3 regions of the Peribacillus sp. TE19612 genome follow, and region 1 is predicted to be linked to each of the others. Evidence: riboswitches for the same ligand, from Rfam matches in the RefSeq annotation. Region 1 holds a riboswitch; each other region holds the start of a gene.
The links. A riboswitch is a leader RNA that binds a small molecule or an ion and turns the genes downstream of it on or off. The one in region 1 is predicted to bind preQ1.
Positions count from the first base shown of each region.

Region 1 (5,082 bases):
AGTACAGCTGGTATGACGGAGAGCGAAACATCCAATGATTCAGGAGGCCAGATTAATGGGAAACAACCTGTTGAGACGGTGTCATTCTTTGGGAATATAAAGGATTTCTTCACCTCCCTGTTAAAATAGGATGGTTTTGAATCCAGCAAAAAAGGACAAGGTTCAGGCTTGTCCTCGAAATTCATATTTATATGGGCAAAATGATTTGGACCTCGGTTCCTTGGTTCAGTTCACTGTTAAACCGGACCTTTCCCCGATGCGCCTCAATGATTCGGCAACTGACTGTCAATCCTAATCCGGTTCCTTTTTCTTTTGAAGAATAGAAAGGCTCTCCAAGATGTTTTATGCGGTTTTTTTCTATTCCGCTTCCATTATCTTTGATGGTGATGGAAAGGTTATTGTTCATTCGTTCAAAATCAATCCAAATGTGGTCGGCGGATGCCTCCATGGAATTCTTGAGCATGTTTATGAAAACTTGTTTTAATTGGTTTCCCTCACATAATAGAAGCGGTATTTCATTTTTGACAGATATTGATATTTGGGTGGGGTACGAGTCCGCCTCTGGTTTCAACAAGGTCTTGACATCATTCATCAGGTCGATGATTTGATGTTTGCTGAATGGAAGTTCCTGTGGTTTTGCCAGAACGAGTAACTCGCTTACAATAAGATTGATCCGGTCCAATTCACTTAACATGATCGTGTAGTATTGTTCAAAGGGATGGTCGCTCTTTTTAAGCAGTTGGACGAAACCTTTTAAAGAAGTCAGCGGATTTCGTACCTCGTGGGCTACACTTGCGGCAAGTTCGCCCACTATCGATAATTTTTCGGTTCTTCTTAAGCGTGCTTCGGTTTCTCGAATTTGAGTGACTTCTTTAGCATAAGTAATGATTCCGACTAAATCCTCGCCAACCATCATCGGGACAAACGTACAAGAAAGTAAGATGGACTTCCCGTACTTCGTCAGGAATTCTATATCTTTCCCTTTTTTAATCCCCTTTTGGTTTTCCATGACATATTGGCATGATGTACGGATCAATTCCGCGTCTTCTGCTGAAAAATTCAAATTAATGAATGAGGCGCCATGTATTTCTTCCTGTTGAAAGCCTGTTACCGTTTCAAACCTTGGATTCACGGTCGTGATCATTCCATTTAAATCAAGCATCAGCATCGGATAAGGGTTGTGCTCAAACAATGATTTATAGCGTTGTTCGCTATCAAATAATTGATTCTCCGCGACAACTCTTTCAGATATATCCCTGCCAATTACGACTAAGCCTTTACGTGAACCATCTTCATTGAACAGGGGAACTTTAATCGTATCAAAGGTCTTGTGATTGCCATCGGGAAGAGGGATGATTTCCTCGCACCTAGTAATTTCCCCCTTTACCCACGTTTCTTCATCGGAAACTTCACAGTAGATCAACGATTCTTTATAAAATTCGGAGTATTCTGCGAGCTCACTGTCTCTTTTTCCCTTATAATCTACATGCTCCAATTGAAATAATTGCAGCCCGAAGGTATTGGATTCAAGCCATCGGCCATCCCCATCCTTGAAGTTAACGAAATCCACCATTGAATTGATGAGTGTGCGCCGACGTTGTTCCGCTTCTTTTAATCTTTTGAATTCTTCTCTTTTAGCTAAATAAAGATATAGAATTAAGCCTATTGATAAAAGGAAAACAATGCCTTCCGCCCTTTGGAGTTGAATGAAGACCTCTTTATTATGGATATTTGTAGTTAAAAAATAGTCGAATACGACTAATGTAAGAATCCCGGATAGGATATATATTGCTAAGATGGAGCGTTTGGACATGGAGATTCTCCCTGATTTTAAGACATTTCAAAGGTAAAATTACATACACATTTTAACAAACTATCGGAAAAAAATATATGCAGAATCTCTAAATAAAAAAACAGGGGCCAATGTGGTCACCTGTTTTTTCTGAAGAAGGTTAGTTTCTTCTTCTTTTTTGCACGCTTATAGATCATGAAGAATAGTAAGAAGAGGAGTGCAAGAGCAGCTAGCGTATATTGGTTCATTTCAACAGATAGCAGCCCATAGGGAATCAGTGATAGGAAGAAAAAGTATATAAGGTTGCCAAGTGCCGTCGCCAATAAAAAGTCTTTGAAAGTGACGGTGCTGACTCCGGCTGCCAAGTTAATTAAGCTTGTTGGGATAAGCGGGAAAATCCTGCCTGTAAACACGTACATGAAGCCATGCTCCACTACAGATTCTTGCCACTTTTCACCAATCTTCTTTAAAAGAAGCTCCTGAAACCAGTTTCTGGCTGCATAAAAAATGAATCCTGAGGCAACAACACTTGTAAACCAACTCCATAGATAGCCATATATGAATCCGAATATCGTGACATTGATGGTCAGGAGCAAAATTAAGGGGATGATTGTAAAAGAATTTTGTACAAACATCAATACGAATGTCACAATAAATGTAAGCAAAAGATTTTCCTTCAATATGCCAGTCACAGAATCCAAATCACTTTTCCAAACCAAAGTGAACAGTTCTGCATTAGAGTATATAAAAATTGCGATTACAAGTAGACCGATTATGGTCAGGACTTTTTTCAAAGGGCCACCACCATTCTTACTAATAGTTTATCATTTTCGAGTTCAATGGTGAAAAAAAAGAGCTGCCGCATCATGCAGACAGCTCTTTTCCATTATAGTGGCTTAACGGCCCGAAAATTCCTTTTAAAGCCACTTTTCAAACTGAATTCTTTTGTTCATTCCATAAATGATTGGCGCTCCAATCAAAAGGACAACGAACTCACCGACAGCTGTAGTCATCCAGCTTAGCCAGAATGGCAAGCCAAAGGCAAGGTTCAGTTCAATTGCAATTAAAAACATTGTGAACGTGAAAAAGATAATCGTAGCAATCATACGTCCTTTAATGCCTTTTATGAAACGAGAAACATAAATGACAAGCAATAAGGCGAGCAGGGATTGGCCCACCCCAAAAATCAAATCATATGGCACCATCGGCGAAAAGAGCAGATTCGATATGAAGACTCCTCCAACGATACCGTAGATATATTTTTTATTGAATACAATCAGATGATTCAACATTTCCGGTACACGGAATTGGAACATCTCAAAAGCTATTGGTTTAAACACCAATGAGACCGCCACATACAAGGCAGCCAATAACCCGTTTATCACGAGTGTACGAACATTCATTTTACTCTCTCCCTAGTTTTTTATCGTGGGATGGTTACGAACCACGTGCAGGCGTTTACCCGATGATTAATAGTATCCCATGTAAGCTTGTTTCGTCAATTTGTAAAGAATGGTTTTAATTTATAGGTTTCCAATCAGATGAAGCAGCACAATTGGATTTTGAATTATTGCAATGAAGGATGATATTATTTCAATATGTACATAAAAAGGAGTGAATATTAATATGTCGATCGAAAGTGTCAAAAGCCATTTTAAACAATGGAATCGGGAAGGAGACATAAAGGAGTTCGAAACATCTAGTGCAACGGTGATTGAGGCAGCGGAAACCATCGGTGTTATCCCAGCGCGGATTGCCAAGACCCTTTCCTTTAAAGGGGAAGGTGAACACGCGATTTTGGTCGTTGCCGCAGGGGACGCGAAAGTGGATAATAAGAAATTTCGTCAGACGTTCGGTTTCAAGGCACGAATGCTTTCACCTGATGAAGTGCTTGCACAGACCGGCCATGCAATCGGAGGCGTTTGCCCGTTTGGCTTGGCAAACGATTTAGCTGTTTTTCTTGATGTATCGATGAAGCGCTTTGAGTCATTGTTTCCGGCTTGCGGCAGTTCAAACTCTGCAATAGAACTTACACTCGCTGAATTATTTGAATATTCAGGTGCCAAGGATTGGGTGGATGTTTGTAAGGGGTGGGAAGAAAAGGGGAATGTGGAAACGGCGGCAGGAAATGCAGTTGATGGCATTTGATGAATGGGATGGAGTCCACTAAAGTGAATTTTATTTGCGGAGGGCCGCATGCATTTCTATTATTAAAGCGGAAAATGGGCAGAAAGTGTTCCTGATCGGAGGTTGAAAGATGTTAAATGGAAGCGAAAGAAAAAGCAATAGCAGCTATCTGAGTCTTAAAACTCTTTATGAAGAAAATATAACGGTTAAGAGCATTGCCCAGGAGCTTGAGTTTTGCCATAAAAACGATCTGGCGCTGGATATCCAGAAAGCAATGAAAAAAAAGAATTTTGATATATTGGCAGTCCAAGATCAAGGGGAAATCATCGGATATATCGAAAGGCAAGAACTAGGTGAGGGAAGTATTTCTGAATATATGAGAAACTTCTCACCAAAGGAAATGGTTTCGAATTCAACCCCTTTGATCCAGCTTCTCCATATTTTTAAGAATAAGACAAGGGTGTTCGTATTAGAGAATAATTCAATTAAAATGTTGATCACCCATGCTGACCTTCAAAAGCCTCCGATCAGGATGCTGATATTCGGATATATTACCTTATTGGAAATGAGGATGAGCGATATCATCCTGGATAGATTCGGTGATGGCAGCTGGTATCCAATGATCAGCGAAGATCGTTTAGAAAAGGCAACCGAATTATATAAAAGGAGAATTGATAAAAATGAAGATATCAATATAATAGAGTGCCTGCAAATCAGTGATAAATTCGATATTATACATAAAGATAAAGAATTGAGGCACTTCTTCCAAATCCCTTCGAAAAGTAAAGGGAAGAAGGATGCGAATGCCATCCGAAAGTTACGGGATAAGATTTCCCATGCTAATGAACTGGGTCTGGACATGTCATGGATGGAAATCATCGAGGTTGTCGAGTCCTGCGGCCGACTGCTCGAAATCTCTGAATCCTATCCTTATGAAAAATAAGATCCGGCTAATCATGCTGGTTCTTTTTTTTTTGCGCATCCAGATAGAAAAAAACTGCCCGTATCAGGCAGTCTCCCCGAAAAACTCAAAACTCCGGCAGTTGATCCAGGTTATTTTCTTTTATCCCATCGGGCTCACTCCGTAATATGTCACGTCCATATTTATGAAAGACGTCAACGTTGGCCAGGTTGCCAGCTTTGGCTTCCGCAAGGGCTGTGGG
Region 1 covers NZ_JBWCCL010000005.1:318,052-323,133, reverse strand. The annotation lists gene ACZ9AO_RS11690 (cadherin-like beta sandwich domain-containing protein) at 1-129, shown strand, start outside; gene ACZ9AO_RS11685 (PAS domain S-box protein) at 188-1,813, opposite strand; gene ACZ9AO_RS11680 (TVP38/TMEM64 family protein) at 1,930-2,586, opposite strand; gene ACZ9AO_RS11675 (QueT transporter family protein) at 2,710-3,195, opposite strand; PreQ1 riboswitch class I at 3,202-3,246, opposite strand; gene ACZ9AO_RS11670 (YbaK/EbsC family protein) at 3,419-3,940, shown strand; gene ACZ9AO_RS11665 (CBS domain-containing protein) at 4,050-4,862, shown strand; gene ACZ9AO_RS11660 (DUF3892 domain-containing protein) at 4,948-5,082, opposite strand, start outside.

Region 2 (5,082 bases), on a different contig from region 1:
GCAAGGGCCAGAATCTCCATCGATGTTTTATTATCGGAATTAAGAAAAGAAAAAGTCGAAGATATTCAAAAAGTATCCCTCGCGCTATGGGAACCGGGCGGTACCATTTCATTGTTTTTAGATCCCCAATATGAAGCAGTAACCCCAGCAGATATGCACCTGGCAACAAATGCCTTCACTTTTCCTAAAACGATTATTAAAGAGGGAATGATTGATTCTAAAGAATTGAACCGGGGCGGTAAAGACGAAGCATGGCTGAAAAACAAAATCAAAATAACATATAATGCCGACGTGAATGATATTTTATTGGCAACTCTTGATAATAACGATACCTTAAAGGTCTTTTTCTACAAATAGATGCGCAGCCAAAACAAAAACCCCTCAAGTATAGTGTAAAGCCTACTTACGACTGTAGGCTTTTTACACGTTCAACTTAAAGGGGATCAAAAATATCGCTTATTACTCCGACCAATTCAGTGTATTCAAGAACTTATACACATCTTCATACACCTGTTCACGTTCCTTGCCCAATGTGATAATATGGCCAGACTTTTCATACCAAATCAAGTGTTTATGCTGTGTATCGACTTCATTGAAAATCGCTGTAGCACTCTCCGTATAGTCCGGATCATCCAAACGACCTTGCAGAACAAGAGTTGGTGATGTGATTAAATCTAAATTTTCACCTGTCTCATTTATAATGTTCAACACATCTTTTAGTTGAGGCATAGGCTCTTCTTCAAGCAGCTTCACTTCTGCAGCAATTTGGTCTGCATCTTTGCCCTCAAACTTCTTATACGCCTGTGCATAATTGAGCAAGCGGTTCTTTTGCCGATCGATACTTTTTCCTTGCGTCGGAGCGCACATTGAAACTACCCCTTTTACAGGCAATTCAATTCCCACTTTTAATGAAAACACTCCCCCTAAAGAAATTCCTACAACTGCAATTTCCTCATAGCCTTCTTCTTTTAGGAAATTATAGCCATTAACTACATCTCCCCACCATTCCTTTGGACCAGTTTTAGCAAGTTCCTCGGCTGATACTCCGTGCCCACTATAAAGAGGTCCGTGGCAAGTATAGTCGAGATCATTTAAGTACTTCCCTAATTTCTTCATATCTCCTGTACTTCCGGTAAACCCGTGAAGCAGAAGAACTGCTCTCTTTCCACCTATATATGTGAATGACTCAGGTGCTTTCACTTTCATCTATCTAGGACCTTCTTTCTTTGCTCTTGTTGATAAATAGAATCTAAATGATTTTCGAAAAAAAATCAATTAATACCCCTTGAGTAGTGATTCTTCTATCCTATTCCGTATTTTCATTAAAACAATTAAATCATGTATATAGTATCCTTACCACACTCTTCACAACTCATCCGTTCCGAAGCACATTTTACTATGATTAAATTTATTTAGCAATCGTCATTTAACCATTTTTTTTAAGAAAAGTAAAATGCACCTTGTGATACGATGTACAACGTAATACACTTTAAAAATGAAAAGGAGGAGATTTTATATGGATAAAGAATTAATGAAGGGAAGCATTGACCTCCTTTTGCTTTCACTTCTTTCACAAAAAAAGCTTTACGGCTATGAAATAACCAAAATCCTGAAGCAAATGAGCAAGGGCAACTATGAAATAAGTGAAGGCACCCTCTACCCTGCCCTTAAACGATTAGAAAAAAAAGAATTCATAAAAGGACATTGGAAAGAGTCCGAATCAGGCCGAAGGAAATATTATCATGTCACCGAAAATGGACAAACCGAACTTGAGCGGAAACGCGAATGCTTTTTCTTCCTGGAAAAATTAGTTCGAAAAAGCGCAGAGCAATTCTAAACCAAATAAAAAGCTTCCTGCACCCATTAATGGAACGGCCCAGGGAGCTTTTTTTGCTGTTTTACTCGTGAATTCATGCGGCACTCGTGAGTTTGGACTGTTTACTCGTGAATTTTGTACTTTTACTCGTGAGTTTCGCACTTTTACTCGTGAGTTTCGCACTTTTACTCGTGAGTTTTGCTGTTATACTCGTGAGTTTCGCACTTTTACACGTGAATTCGTACTGCACACTTAGTTTGCACTGTTTAATCGTGAGTTTTTCACGTTTACTCGCGAGTTTCGCACTTTTACTCGTGAGTTTTGCTGTTTTACTCGTGAGTTTCGCACTTTTACACGTGAATTCGTACTGCACACTTAGTTTGCACTGTTTACTCGTGAGTTACTTCAATCACGAAAAAAAAGGACCTAATCAGGTCCTTTTTTTGTCTATTCCTTTATGCTTACGATAATTGGCGCAGGAAAGCTTCATGCATTCCCCTTGTACATGCGGACCATATTTTTCACGAAAGGCCTCGAGGCAATAGCATTTTTCTTCTTCTTTTTTGGTTCCATCCATCGAGTGCATCCCTCCTAGCATTTAACTGGAGACTACACGTTTCTCCAGTTCTACGTTGATTCGTCCCAACAATACGGCACCAATGGACTGAATGATCGTTTTAACGATGATTTGGCCGATGACCGCAGCTGGTACTGCTTCCCATGGCAATATATTGGCACCCAGAGGACTTAGGCCAATCACGACAAATATTACTGAATCGAAAAATCCTCCAACGATCCCGCTGTAAAACACCCTCCAACTCATCGGGAGCTTTAAACGGGTATAAATTTCCGTATCCGCTGTTTCTGCGACCACGAAGGATAATGCGGAAGCAAACACAATCAGTAACGTATCTCCTAATAAAAATGATACACATGCAGATAAAATAAGTGCAGTGACGATGCATATATAGGTCTTCGCACGGCCGAATTTATTCTGGACCAGATCTCGGAAGATGAAGGTTCCCCCGATGAGCAATGTCCCCATCGGGATGATGAACATGCCAAAATGTAATGGCGCAAAAGCTGCTGTAACCACATTCGCCGTGATGATGGATACTAAATACAATAAAATTCTTAACATTTCTTAATTCTCCTTATACAGAAAAAACAGCACCCTAAGAATGAGCCCTGTTCTCCTTAGTTTTTTTGAGAGGGTAGCTAGAACCTCTTCCGCCCGGGCGGATTATCATTTTCCTTATTCATCGTAGCTTGAAAGCGGTTGGAAATCAAGAAGTTTCCATACCGTCGATTTTAGTATGTATTCGCTGATACCGATTGATTTAGCCATTTACTTCAATGGCCCTGTTTCCCCCTTTTGCCGATTTCTGTCGCATAAAACTGCTTGACCGTCTGTATACAAAAGCCGAAAATCAAAGATAGAGTCTTGTACCTTATTTGGCGAGGAGAAAAAGAATGATCAAAAAAACTACGTTTGTCTATCCTATTTATATCGCAACCACACCAGAGAAGCTTTGGGAAGCCTTGACGAGTGGTGAAGTCACGAAGAAATACCACTTCGGATTACAAGTACAGTCTGACTGGCAAGAAGGGTCAGCCGTTAAATATTTGCTGGAAGATGGGCGGATTATCGATCATGGGCATGTACTTAAATGCGAGCCGTTGCACCTGCTCTCGTTTACATGGATCATGGCAGGAGACGAAACACCTCGCGAGCAGCCTACACGGGTCACTTTTGAATTACAGAAAATGGACGATTCGACTGTGAAGTTAATTCTTAGGCATGAGGAGCTATTGGAGACGGATTTCGTATATGATGACAACACCTTTGAAGGCTTGAATAATGGATGGCCAGCCCTTTTAAGTAACCTGAAGAGCTTGCTTGAAACTGGACGGACCCTCCCGCCCATATCAGTAGACTGGAATAATTAAACGGAAACTATAAAAACACATTGAAAGAGAGTTGAGTTAATAATGGATACCCAAATAATCACGAAATTTAAGATAATCAAGCCAGCTAATGAAGTGTTTGAAGCCATTGTGAATCCTGAAAAAATCGGGAATTTCTGGTTCTCATCAAGTTCGGAAAGATGGGAAAAAGACAGGACGCCTACATTGAGATACAACGAATACGATGCTGAAGTGGTCATTCATGTATTGGAAGTAGAGGAAAATAGGAAAATCGTGTTTGCATGGGGCGGAAATGATCAAGAAACGATTGTTACCATTACACTAAAAAAGTTGGATAAAACGAGTACGATCATTGAAGTGAACGAATCTGGATTGAGTGAAGACGACCCTGAAATAATAAACAAAATGATCGGACAAAAAGAAGGTTGGGTATATACATTAACCTGTTTAAAGGGTTATTTAGAAAATGGCGTTACTACTTTGAGAGCATCATTAGTTTTTTAATAAATTGCATAAACCCTCAATAAACTGGGGGTTTATCCTTTGCAACACTGGTGAAACAAATGGCAAAATCCCACTTAAAAAACAGTACTTTTTCATTCGACCTAATAATTGACATTTTAAAATCAGTGAGCTATCATCCTAATTAACCAGTGGTCAATTAATAAGGAGGTGACAAGATGTCGCCAAGGAAATCGGCAGGTCAAGAATTATCCAGGGACATGGTTTTGAATGAAGCTAGAAACCTTTTTGCAGCGTTAGGGTATTCGAATGTCTCGATGAGGCAATTGGCTAAATCATTGGATTGCAGTCATGGAGCCATTTATTATCATTTTAAAAACAAGGCGGAAATATTTTATAGTTTAGTGAAAACGGATTTTTCCGTTTTAAATTCTTTAATCGATGATATCATCCTGTCGGAAAATGACCCTTCTGTAAAAATGGAAAAGATTTTATTGTGCTTCTTGGAGTTTGGTTTAACCCAACAGAATCATTATTCCATCATGTTTTTATCGAAGGAAAAAGAAATTCAGCAGTTACTTCAATTCGATTCTAATAAAACATACGAAAAGCTAATCCAGTCCTTGACGGATCTAACGGAAAACAAACTGAATCCTGCATCCATTTGGTCGATTTTTCTTTCTCTTCACGGATTCATAACTTTTTATATTAATTCTGAGCTATCTTATCAAGATGTAAAAGGTTTAGCCTATTTTCATGTAAAAAATATCACCAAGAACATCATATAATTTTTTCGGACACTATTGACCAATGGTCAATTAAACTTTGGAGGTTATGAAATGGTGAAGAAATTCCTTCATATTGAAGGACTTATG
Region 2 covers NZ_JBWCCL010000012.1:43,686-48,767, reverse strand. The annotation lists gene ACZ9AO_RS19930 (DUF421 domain-containing protein) at 1-357, shown strand, start outside; gene ACZ9AO_RS19925 (alpha/beta hydrolase) at 460-1,206, opposite strand; gene ACZ9AO_RS19920 (PadR family transcriptional regulator) at 1,517-1,837, shown strand; gene ACZ9AO_RS19915 (hypothetical protein) at 2,247-2,393, opposite strand; gene ACZ9AO_RS19910 (VUT family protein) at 2,415-2,957, opposite strand; PreQ1 riboswitch class I at 3,008-3,050, opposite strand; gene ACZ9AO_RS19905 (SRPBCC family protein) at 3,290-3,766, shown strand; gene ACZ9AO_RS19900 (SRPBCC family protein) at 3,809-4,249, shown strand; gene ACZ9AO_RS19895 (TetR/AcrR family transcriptional regulator) at 4,426-4,995, shown strand; gene ACZ9AO_RS19890 (DUF4260 domain-containing protein) at 5,047-5,082, shown strand, end outside.
Region 2: another riboswitch for preQ1. It lies ahead of ACZ9AO_RS19910 (VUT family protein); the one in region 1 lies ahead of ACZ9AO_RS11675 (QueT transporter family protein).

Region 3 (5,082 bases), on a different contig from region 1:
AATAGATCATTCTTGCTGATGTTCCGGTTGTTTTACCTACTGTTTTGTATTTAGCTTCCTGGATCACACCTGTAATTAGACGCGTTACAGTCGATTTCCCTCGAATCCCATTCACATTCACACGTACCGGGATGGAGTCGAGACGCTTCTGATGGCGTTTTTGTTCAAAAATGCCATAGCCAAGCAAAAAGATCGCACAAATAAATATTGGTGCCATTTTTTAACCTCTCTTTTTTTCAAATATTTGAATTACTGAATACACACTACATGATTTTAAACTTAATAGGCAAGAGTCAATTATTCTATCGTAATATAGTTATCGTCAACTTTTTCAAATATATGTATATTAGAGTGTAATAGTATCTAATGGGATAAATTGTTTTATGAGTACAAAGATATGGCTGAAAATCGAGGGAATCGAGGTTTTATTTGCACTAAATTATGGAAAGTTTAATAAAAACCCATTTTGGTCAAAAGCAAAATAGTTTTATGAGTATTTGAACCTAATTCATAATGGCTATATTTGAATAATAATTAATTTTTAAAAGTGAGGTTTATTACAGTTTATTAATTGTTTATACCCATTGTTTGACATAAACGTTACAATTTTTATGCATTTGTCATTCAATGTGAAATATTGCATCTAACGACTCAATTAGTTGAACTCTTTTGAATATGGATAAAGATGAGTAAAAGAACACATCTCTTTTTTAAAAATATTTTTCGGTTTTTCCTTGGTAAATACCCGTGGGTCTATAATTGAACTTTTACCTAAAACATGAAATAAACTAAAGTTAACCCATTTCTTTTAAAAAATACCTAGTTTCTTCTATAGATATAGTGTTTATAGAAGAATGAAAAATAAAAAAGCTCAGAGGTATATCTGAGCTTTCGGCTTATATATTGTAAATGAATGTAATGGTCACGGATCTCCGTTAATCATGGAGAGATTTAACTTTTGTGGGTCTTGAGTTACAGCATGGGTAGCTGATAATGGAAGGAATCAGGTTAACTGGATTTCTTTCTGTCAGAAATCTCAAGGTTGGAGCCCTTTTTACCGCCATCAATCACATAAAGTCTAGGAGCTAATCTCCTTCTTTTTCCTTGATTGTCAGGATTCATCTTCATATAATTTTCGTATTCTTTGCGAAAGAATTCTTCGGTTTCCCGTTCCAGTGCTTTTCTTTCTTTAAAATCTGCGATGAATTTGAAAAAACGTTTCATATGAATTCCTCCTTATGGGGTTAAAAGGTCTTAGTTTAATAGTAACATATCGTTGGTGAAGTTTAACCTTTTTTTACAAATTTGGAGTGGAAAATATGTTTTTGTGTGAATAAAGTTGTGAATGGTTTGATTCGAGAGAAAGCATGCAATCGATATTTACTGAGCATATGGGCCCGTGCATGGTGTTGAAAGGAAAGGACAGGACAGGATTTTCAGGTATTGGAAGTAATCATTATTTAAGTTAAAATATTCCTTTAATTATATTCATTATACACTAAATATTCTGAAAACAAAGGAAAATATTCACTTCCAGCCGCTTTTGATAGATTTGCTTTTTTAATGGTTCATTATTGTGTATAGTTATATATTCCCCGAATATACGAAAATGAAACAACGCTTATAATAGGAGAAAAAAAGCAAGTTCCCGCATTCAAGTAGCGGGAACTTGCTAGTGTCATAATTGGAATTTCTTAACCTGTGCAGTCAGCAATTCCGCCGAAGATGCAAGTTCACTGGCATGATTCGTGATTTCATCCATCGAAGAGCTGGATTGCTGAGCGGAGGCTGAGACTTGTTCGATTCCTGCCGCGGACTCTTCAGAAACGGCAGCGATATCTTCGATAGCCTGATTGATTTTTTTGCTATTTGTGGAGATATAGTTCAATTCTTCGGTAATATGCTGTATTTTCATTTCCATATTCCCGACAGAGTGATTGATTGTTTCAAAGGTTCGGCCTGTGAGTGTGATCTGTTTCGTGCCTTCATCCACTTGAGTATAACCATCTTCCAGGGAGTGGACGACTGTTTTTGAACCCGTTTGAATGGCGGAGACAATATTGGTGATAACCCCAACGGAGTGTGTGACCTCTTCAGCGAGTTTCCGCACTTCATCGGCGACGACGGCAAAGCCCTTGCCATGTTCACCAGCACGAGCGGCCTCTATGGCTGCATTCAGCGCCAATAGATTGGTTTGATTGGATATATCTTTGATGACCTGCACAAGCTGCGAGATTTGCTGTGATTGAGAATCGAGCTCTTTCACTTGCTCTACGGCATTTTTGACAATCCCATCAATACTTTGCATCTGTTGGACCGAACTGCGCATTAAAGCGGTGCCGTCCTTGGTCAAGGAAAGGATTTCGGTTGAACTTCTAGCCACATCCGCTCCTTCCAGGTGGGCCAACTCGATCCTGCCAGTGAAATCATCCATCATGCGAACCATTTCGGCTGCCCGGCTGGCTTGTGACTCCGAACCTTCCGAAAGTTCATACATCGTAGACGCTATTTGCTTGCTGCCCTGCTGCACTTCATTTGCTGATTGATTCAGATCCTCGCTTTGGTTGGTAACGGATTGCGAAACAACGAGCATTTTTTCGATCGTATCACGAAGGTTTTTCTGCATTAGGTTGGCGGAGACCGTTAATTCGCCCAGTTCATCATATGACTTTTGCTCCAGGGGCTCATGATTCAGCTCTCCGTCAGCCACCATTTTCATCCTGTCCCTAATTTTAAGGAGGGGGGTGGTAATGAGGTTGGCAGTAACAAGCGCCAGCACAAGGCCGATAAGGACTGCTGCAATGGATAAGATGATACTTGTCGTCTTGACCGATTTCCCGCTTTCGATGACGGTTTTACCTGAAGCGACAATCAATTCCTCGCGTTTAGAAGCAAGCTCCTTGAAACCCTCCATTACTTCATTGCTGATTGGCGCCACTTCATTTTTGAGTATCTCTTTAGCGCGTTCTTCATTTCCTTTTTCATACTGGATAAATACCCGTTCTACAATCATCGTCCTCCAATCCACGCTCTTCTCGATCAATTCCTTTGTTTTATCAGAATCGCTTAAGGCTAGGAGTTCCTCCTGGATGACCTGGCTTTCTTCGGTATATTGTAAGAACCTTTCTTTATAACTCTCGTCGCCATATAGAATATAGGCCCGGACGAATGCGGTTCTTTGTGCTAGATTATATAGGAGCTTTTCGTCTTGGATAAGAAGCGGAAGTTCCCTTTCGATGATATCCTGGGAGTATGCCAGTGACTTGTTGCTGCTATAAATGTTGAATGCTCCTAAGATGACACATAAAGATATGATGAGTGAAAATGCCACCAATACCTTTGATTTAATGCTTTTCAAATTATTGGACCCCTTTATCGATATTTTATTCACTCTTTTTATCGTATTTTTAATGTGATTTTTAAGTAATGAAAAGTTAACCAAATTTTCCACCAGGTTTAATGTTCACTTTATATAAACATCTTGATTTCTTATCATTTTCAAGTTACTATTGACTTGGAAAAATATAATATTCCGCGTTAAGGCGGAAGAGGTTCTAGCTACCCTCTCAAAAAAACTAAGGAGAAACAGTGCTCTATTCTTAGGGTGCTGTTTTTTTCCGTAAAAAGGAGTTTTATAGAAATGAAGAAGAAAGAAAAGGCAGTGGTTGTGTTTAGCGGAGGGCAGGACAGTACGACGTGCCTGTTTTGGGCATTGGAGAGATTTGAGGAAGTGGAAGCGGTGACGTTCGATTATAATCAGCGGCATAGCTTGGAAATCGAATGCGCTCAAAACATTGCCAAGGAATTGGGCGTGAACCATCATATCCTTGACATGTCGCTGCTGAACCAACTGGCACCGAATGCATTGACAAGAAGTGATATCGCAGTGTCGGACGGAGAAGAAGGGGAGCTGCCGTCGACGTTCGTGCCAGGGAGGAATTTGCTGTTCCTTTCGTTTGCCGGAGTGCTGGCGAGCCAGATTGGCGCTAAACATATTGTCACAGGAGTCTGTGAAACGGATTTCAGCGGATATCCTGACTGCCGCGATGTATTCATTAAATCGTTGAATGTGACCTTAAACTTATCGATGGACCAGTCATTCGTGATTGATACGCCGCTAATGTGGCTTAATAAAGAGGAAACATGGGAGCTTGCTGACCAGCTTGGCGCGTTCGACTTTGTCCGCGAAAAGACCCTGACTTGCTATAACGGAATCATCTCCGATGGCTGTGGAGATTGTCCGGCATGTAATCTGCGGAAAAAAGGACTGGATGACTATGTAAGCAGACGGAAGGTGCTTTCATGATGTACGGTTTTAAGATAGTGGATAAACTCCAAAAAATAGATGAAGATATTCAGCGCAGCCAATTGAAGTATACAAACAAGAGGGTTCTCGTGAGTAAGGAATTCACCTTTGACGCGGCGCACCATCTGCATGACTATGAAGGGAAATGCAAGAACCTGCATGGCCACACGTATAAAGTCATTTTCGGATTGAGCGGGTATACGGATTCACGCGGGTTGATGATAGATTTTGGTGACATCAAGGATATATGGAAAAATGAAATCGAAATCCACCTGGATCATCGTTATTTGAATGAAACCCTGCCGCTCATGAATACAACAGCTGAAAATATGGTTGTCTGGATCTATGAAAAAATGGCCGAAGCCCTTTCATTAAAAGAATATGAGGGTGCTAGAGTCGAATTTGTTCGACTGTACGAAACGCCGACAAGCTATGCCGAAGCCAGACGGGAGTGGATGGAAAGTGAGTAAACTTCCGGTTATGGAAATCTTCGGGCCGACCATCCAAGGAGAGGGAATGGTCATTGGTCAAAAAACCATGTTCGTTCGGACGGCCGGCTGCGATTATTCATGTTCCTGGTGTGATTCCGCATTTACTTGGGATGGCACAGGTAAGGAAGATACCGTTCAGATGACTGCCGATGAAATATGGGATGAGCTGAAGCGAATTGGGGGTTCCAGTTTTTCCTTCGTGACGATATCTGGGGGAAACCCGGCCCTGCTGAAAAACCTAAACGGCTTGATAGCGATCTTACATGAAAATAAAATGAAAATTGG
Region 3 covers NZ_JBWCCL010000012.1:37,833-42,914, forward strand. The annotation lists gene pgsB (poly-gamma-glutamate synthase PgsB) at 1-217, opposite strand, end outside; gene ACZ9AO_RS19865 (hypothetical protein) at 1,009-1,224, opposite strand; gene ACZ9AO_RS19870 (methyl-accepting chemotaxis protein) at 1,679-3,358, opposite strand; PreQ1 riboswitch class I at 3,543-3,585, shown strand; gene queC (7-cyano-7-deazaguanine synthase QueC) at 3,641-4,306, shown strand; gene queD (6-carboxytetrahydropterin synthase QueD) at 4,306-4,776, shown strand; gene queE (7-carboxy-7-deazaguanine synthase QueE) at 4,769-5,082, shown strand, end outside.
Region 3: another riboswitch for preQ1. It lies ahead of queC (7-cyano-7-deazaguanine synthase QueC); the one in region 1 lies ahead of ACZ9AO_RS11675 (QueT transporter family protein).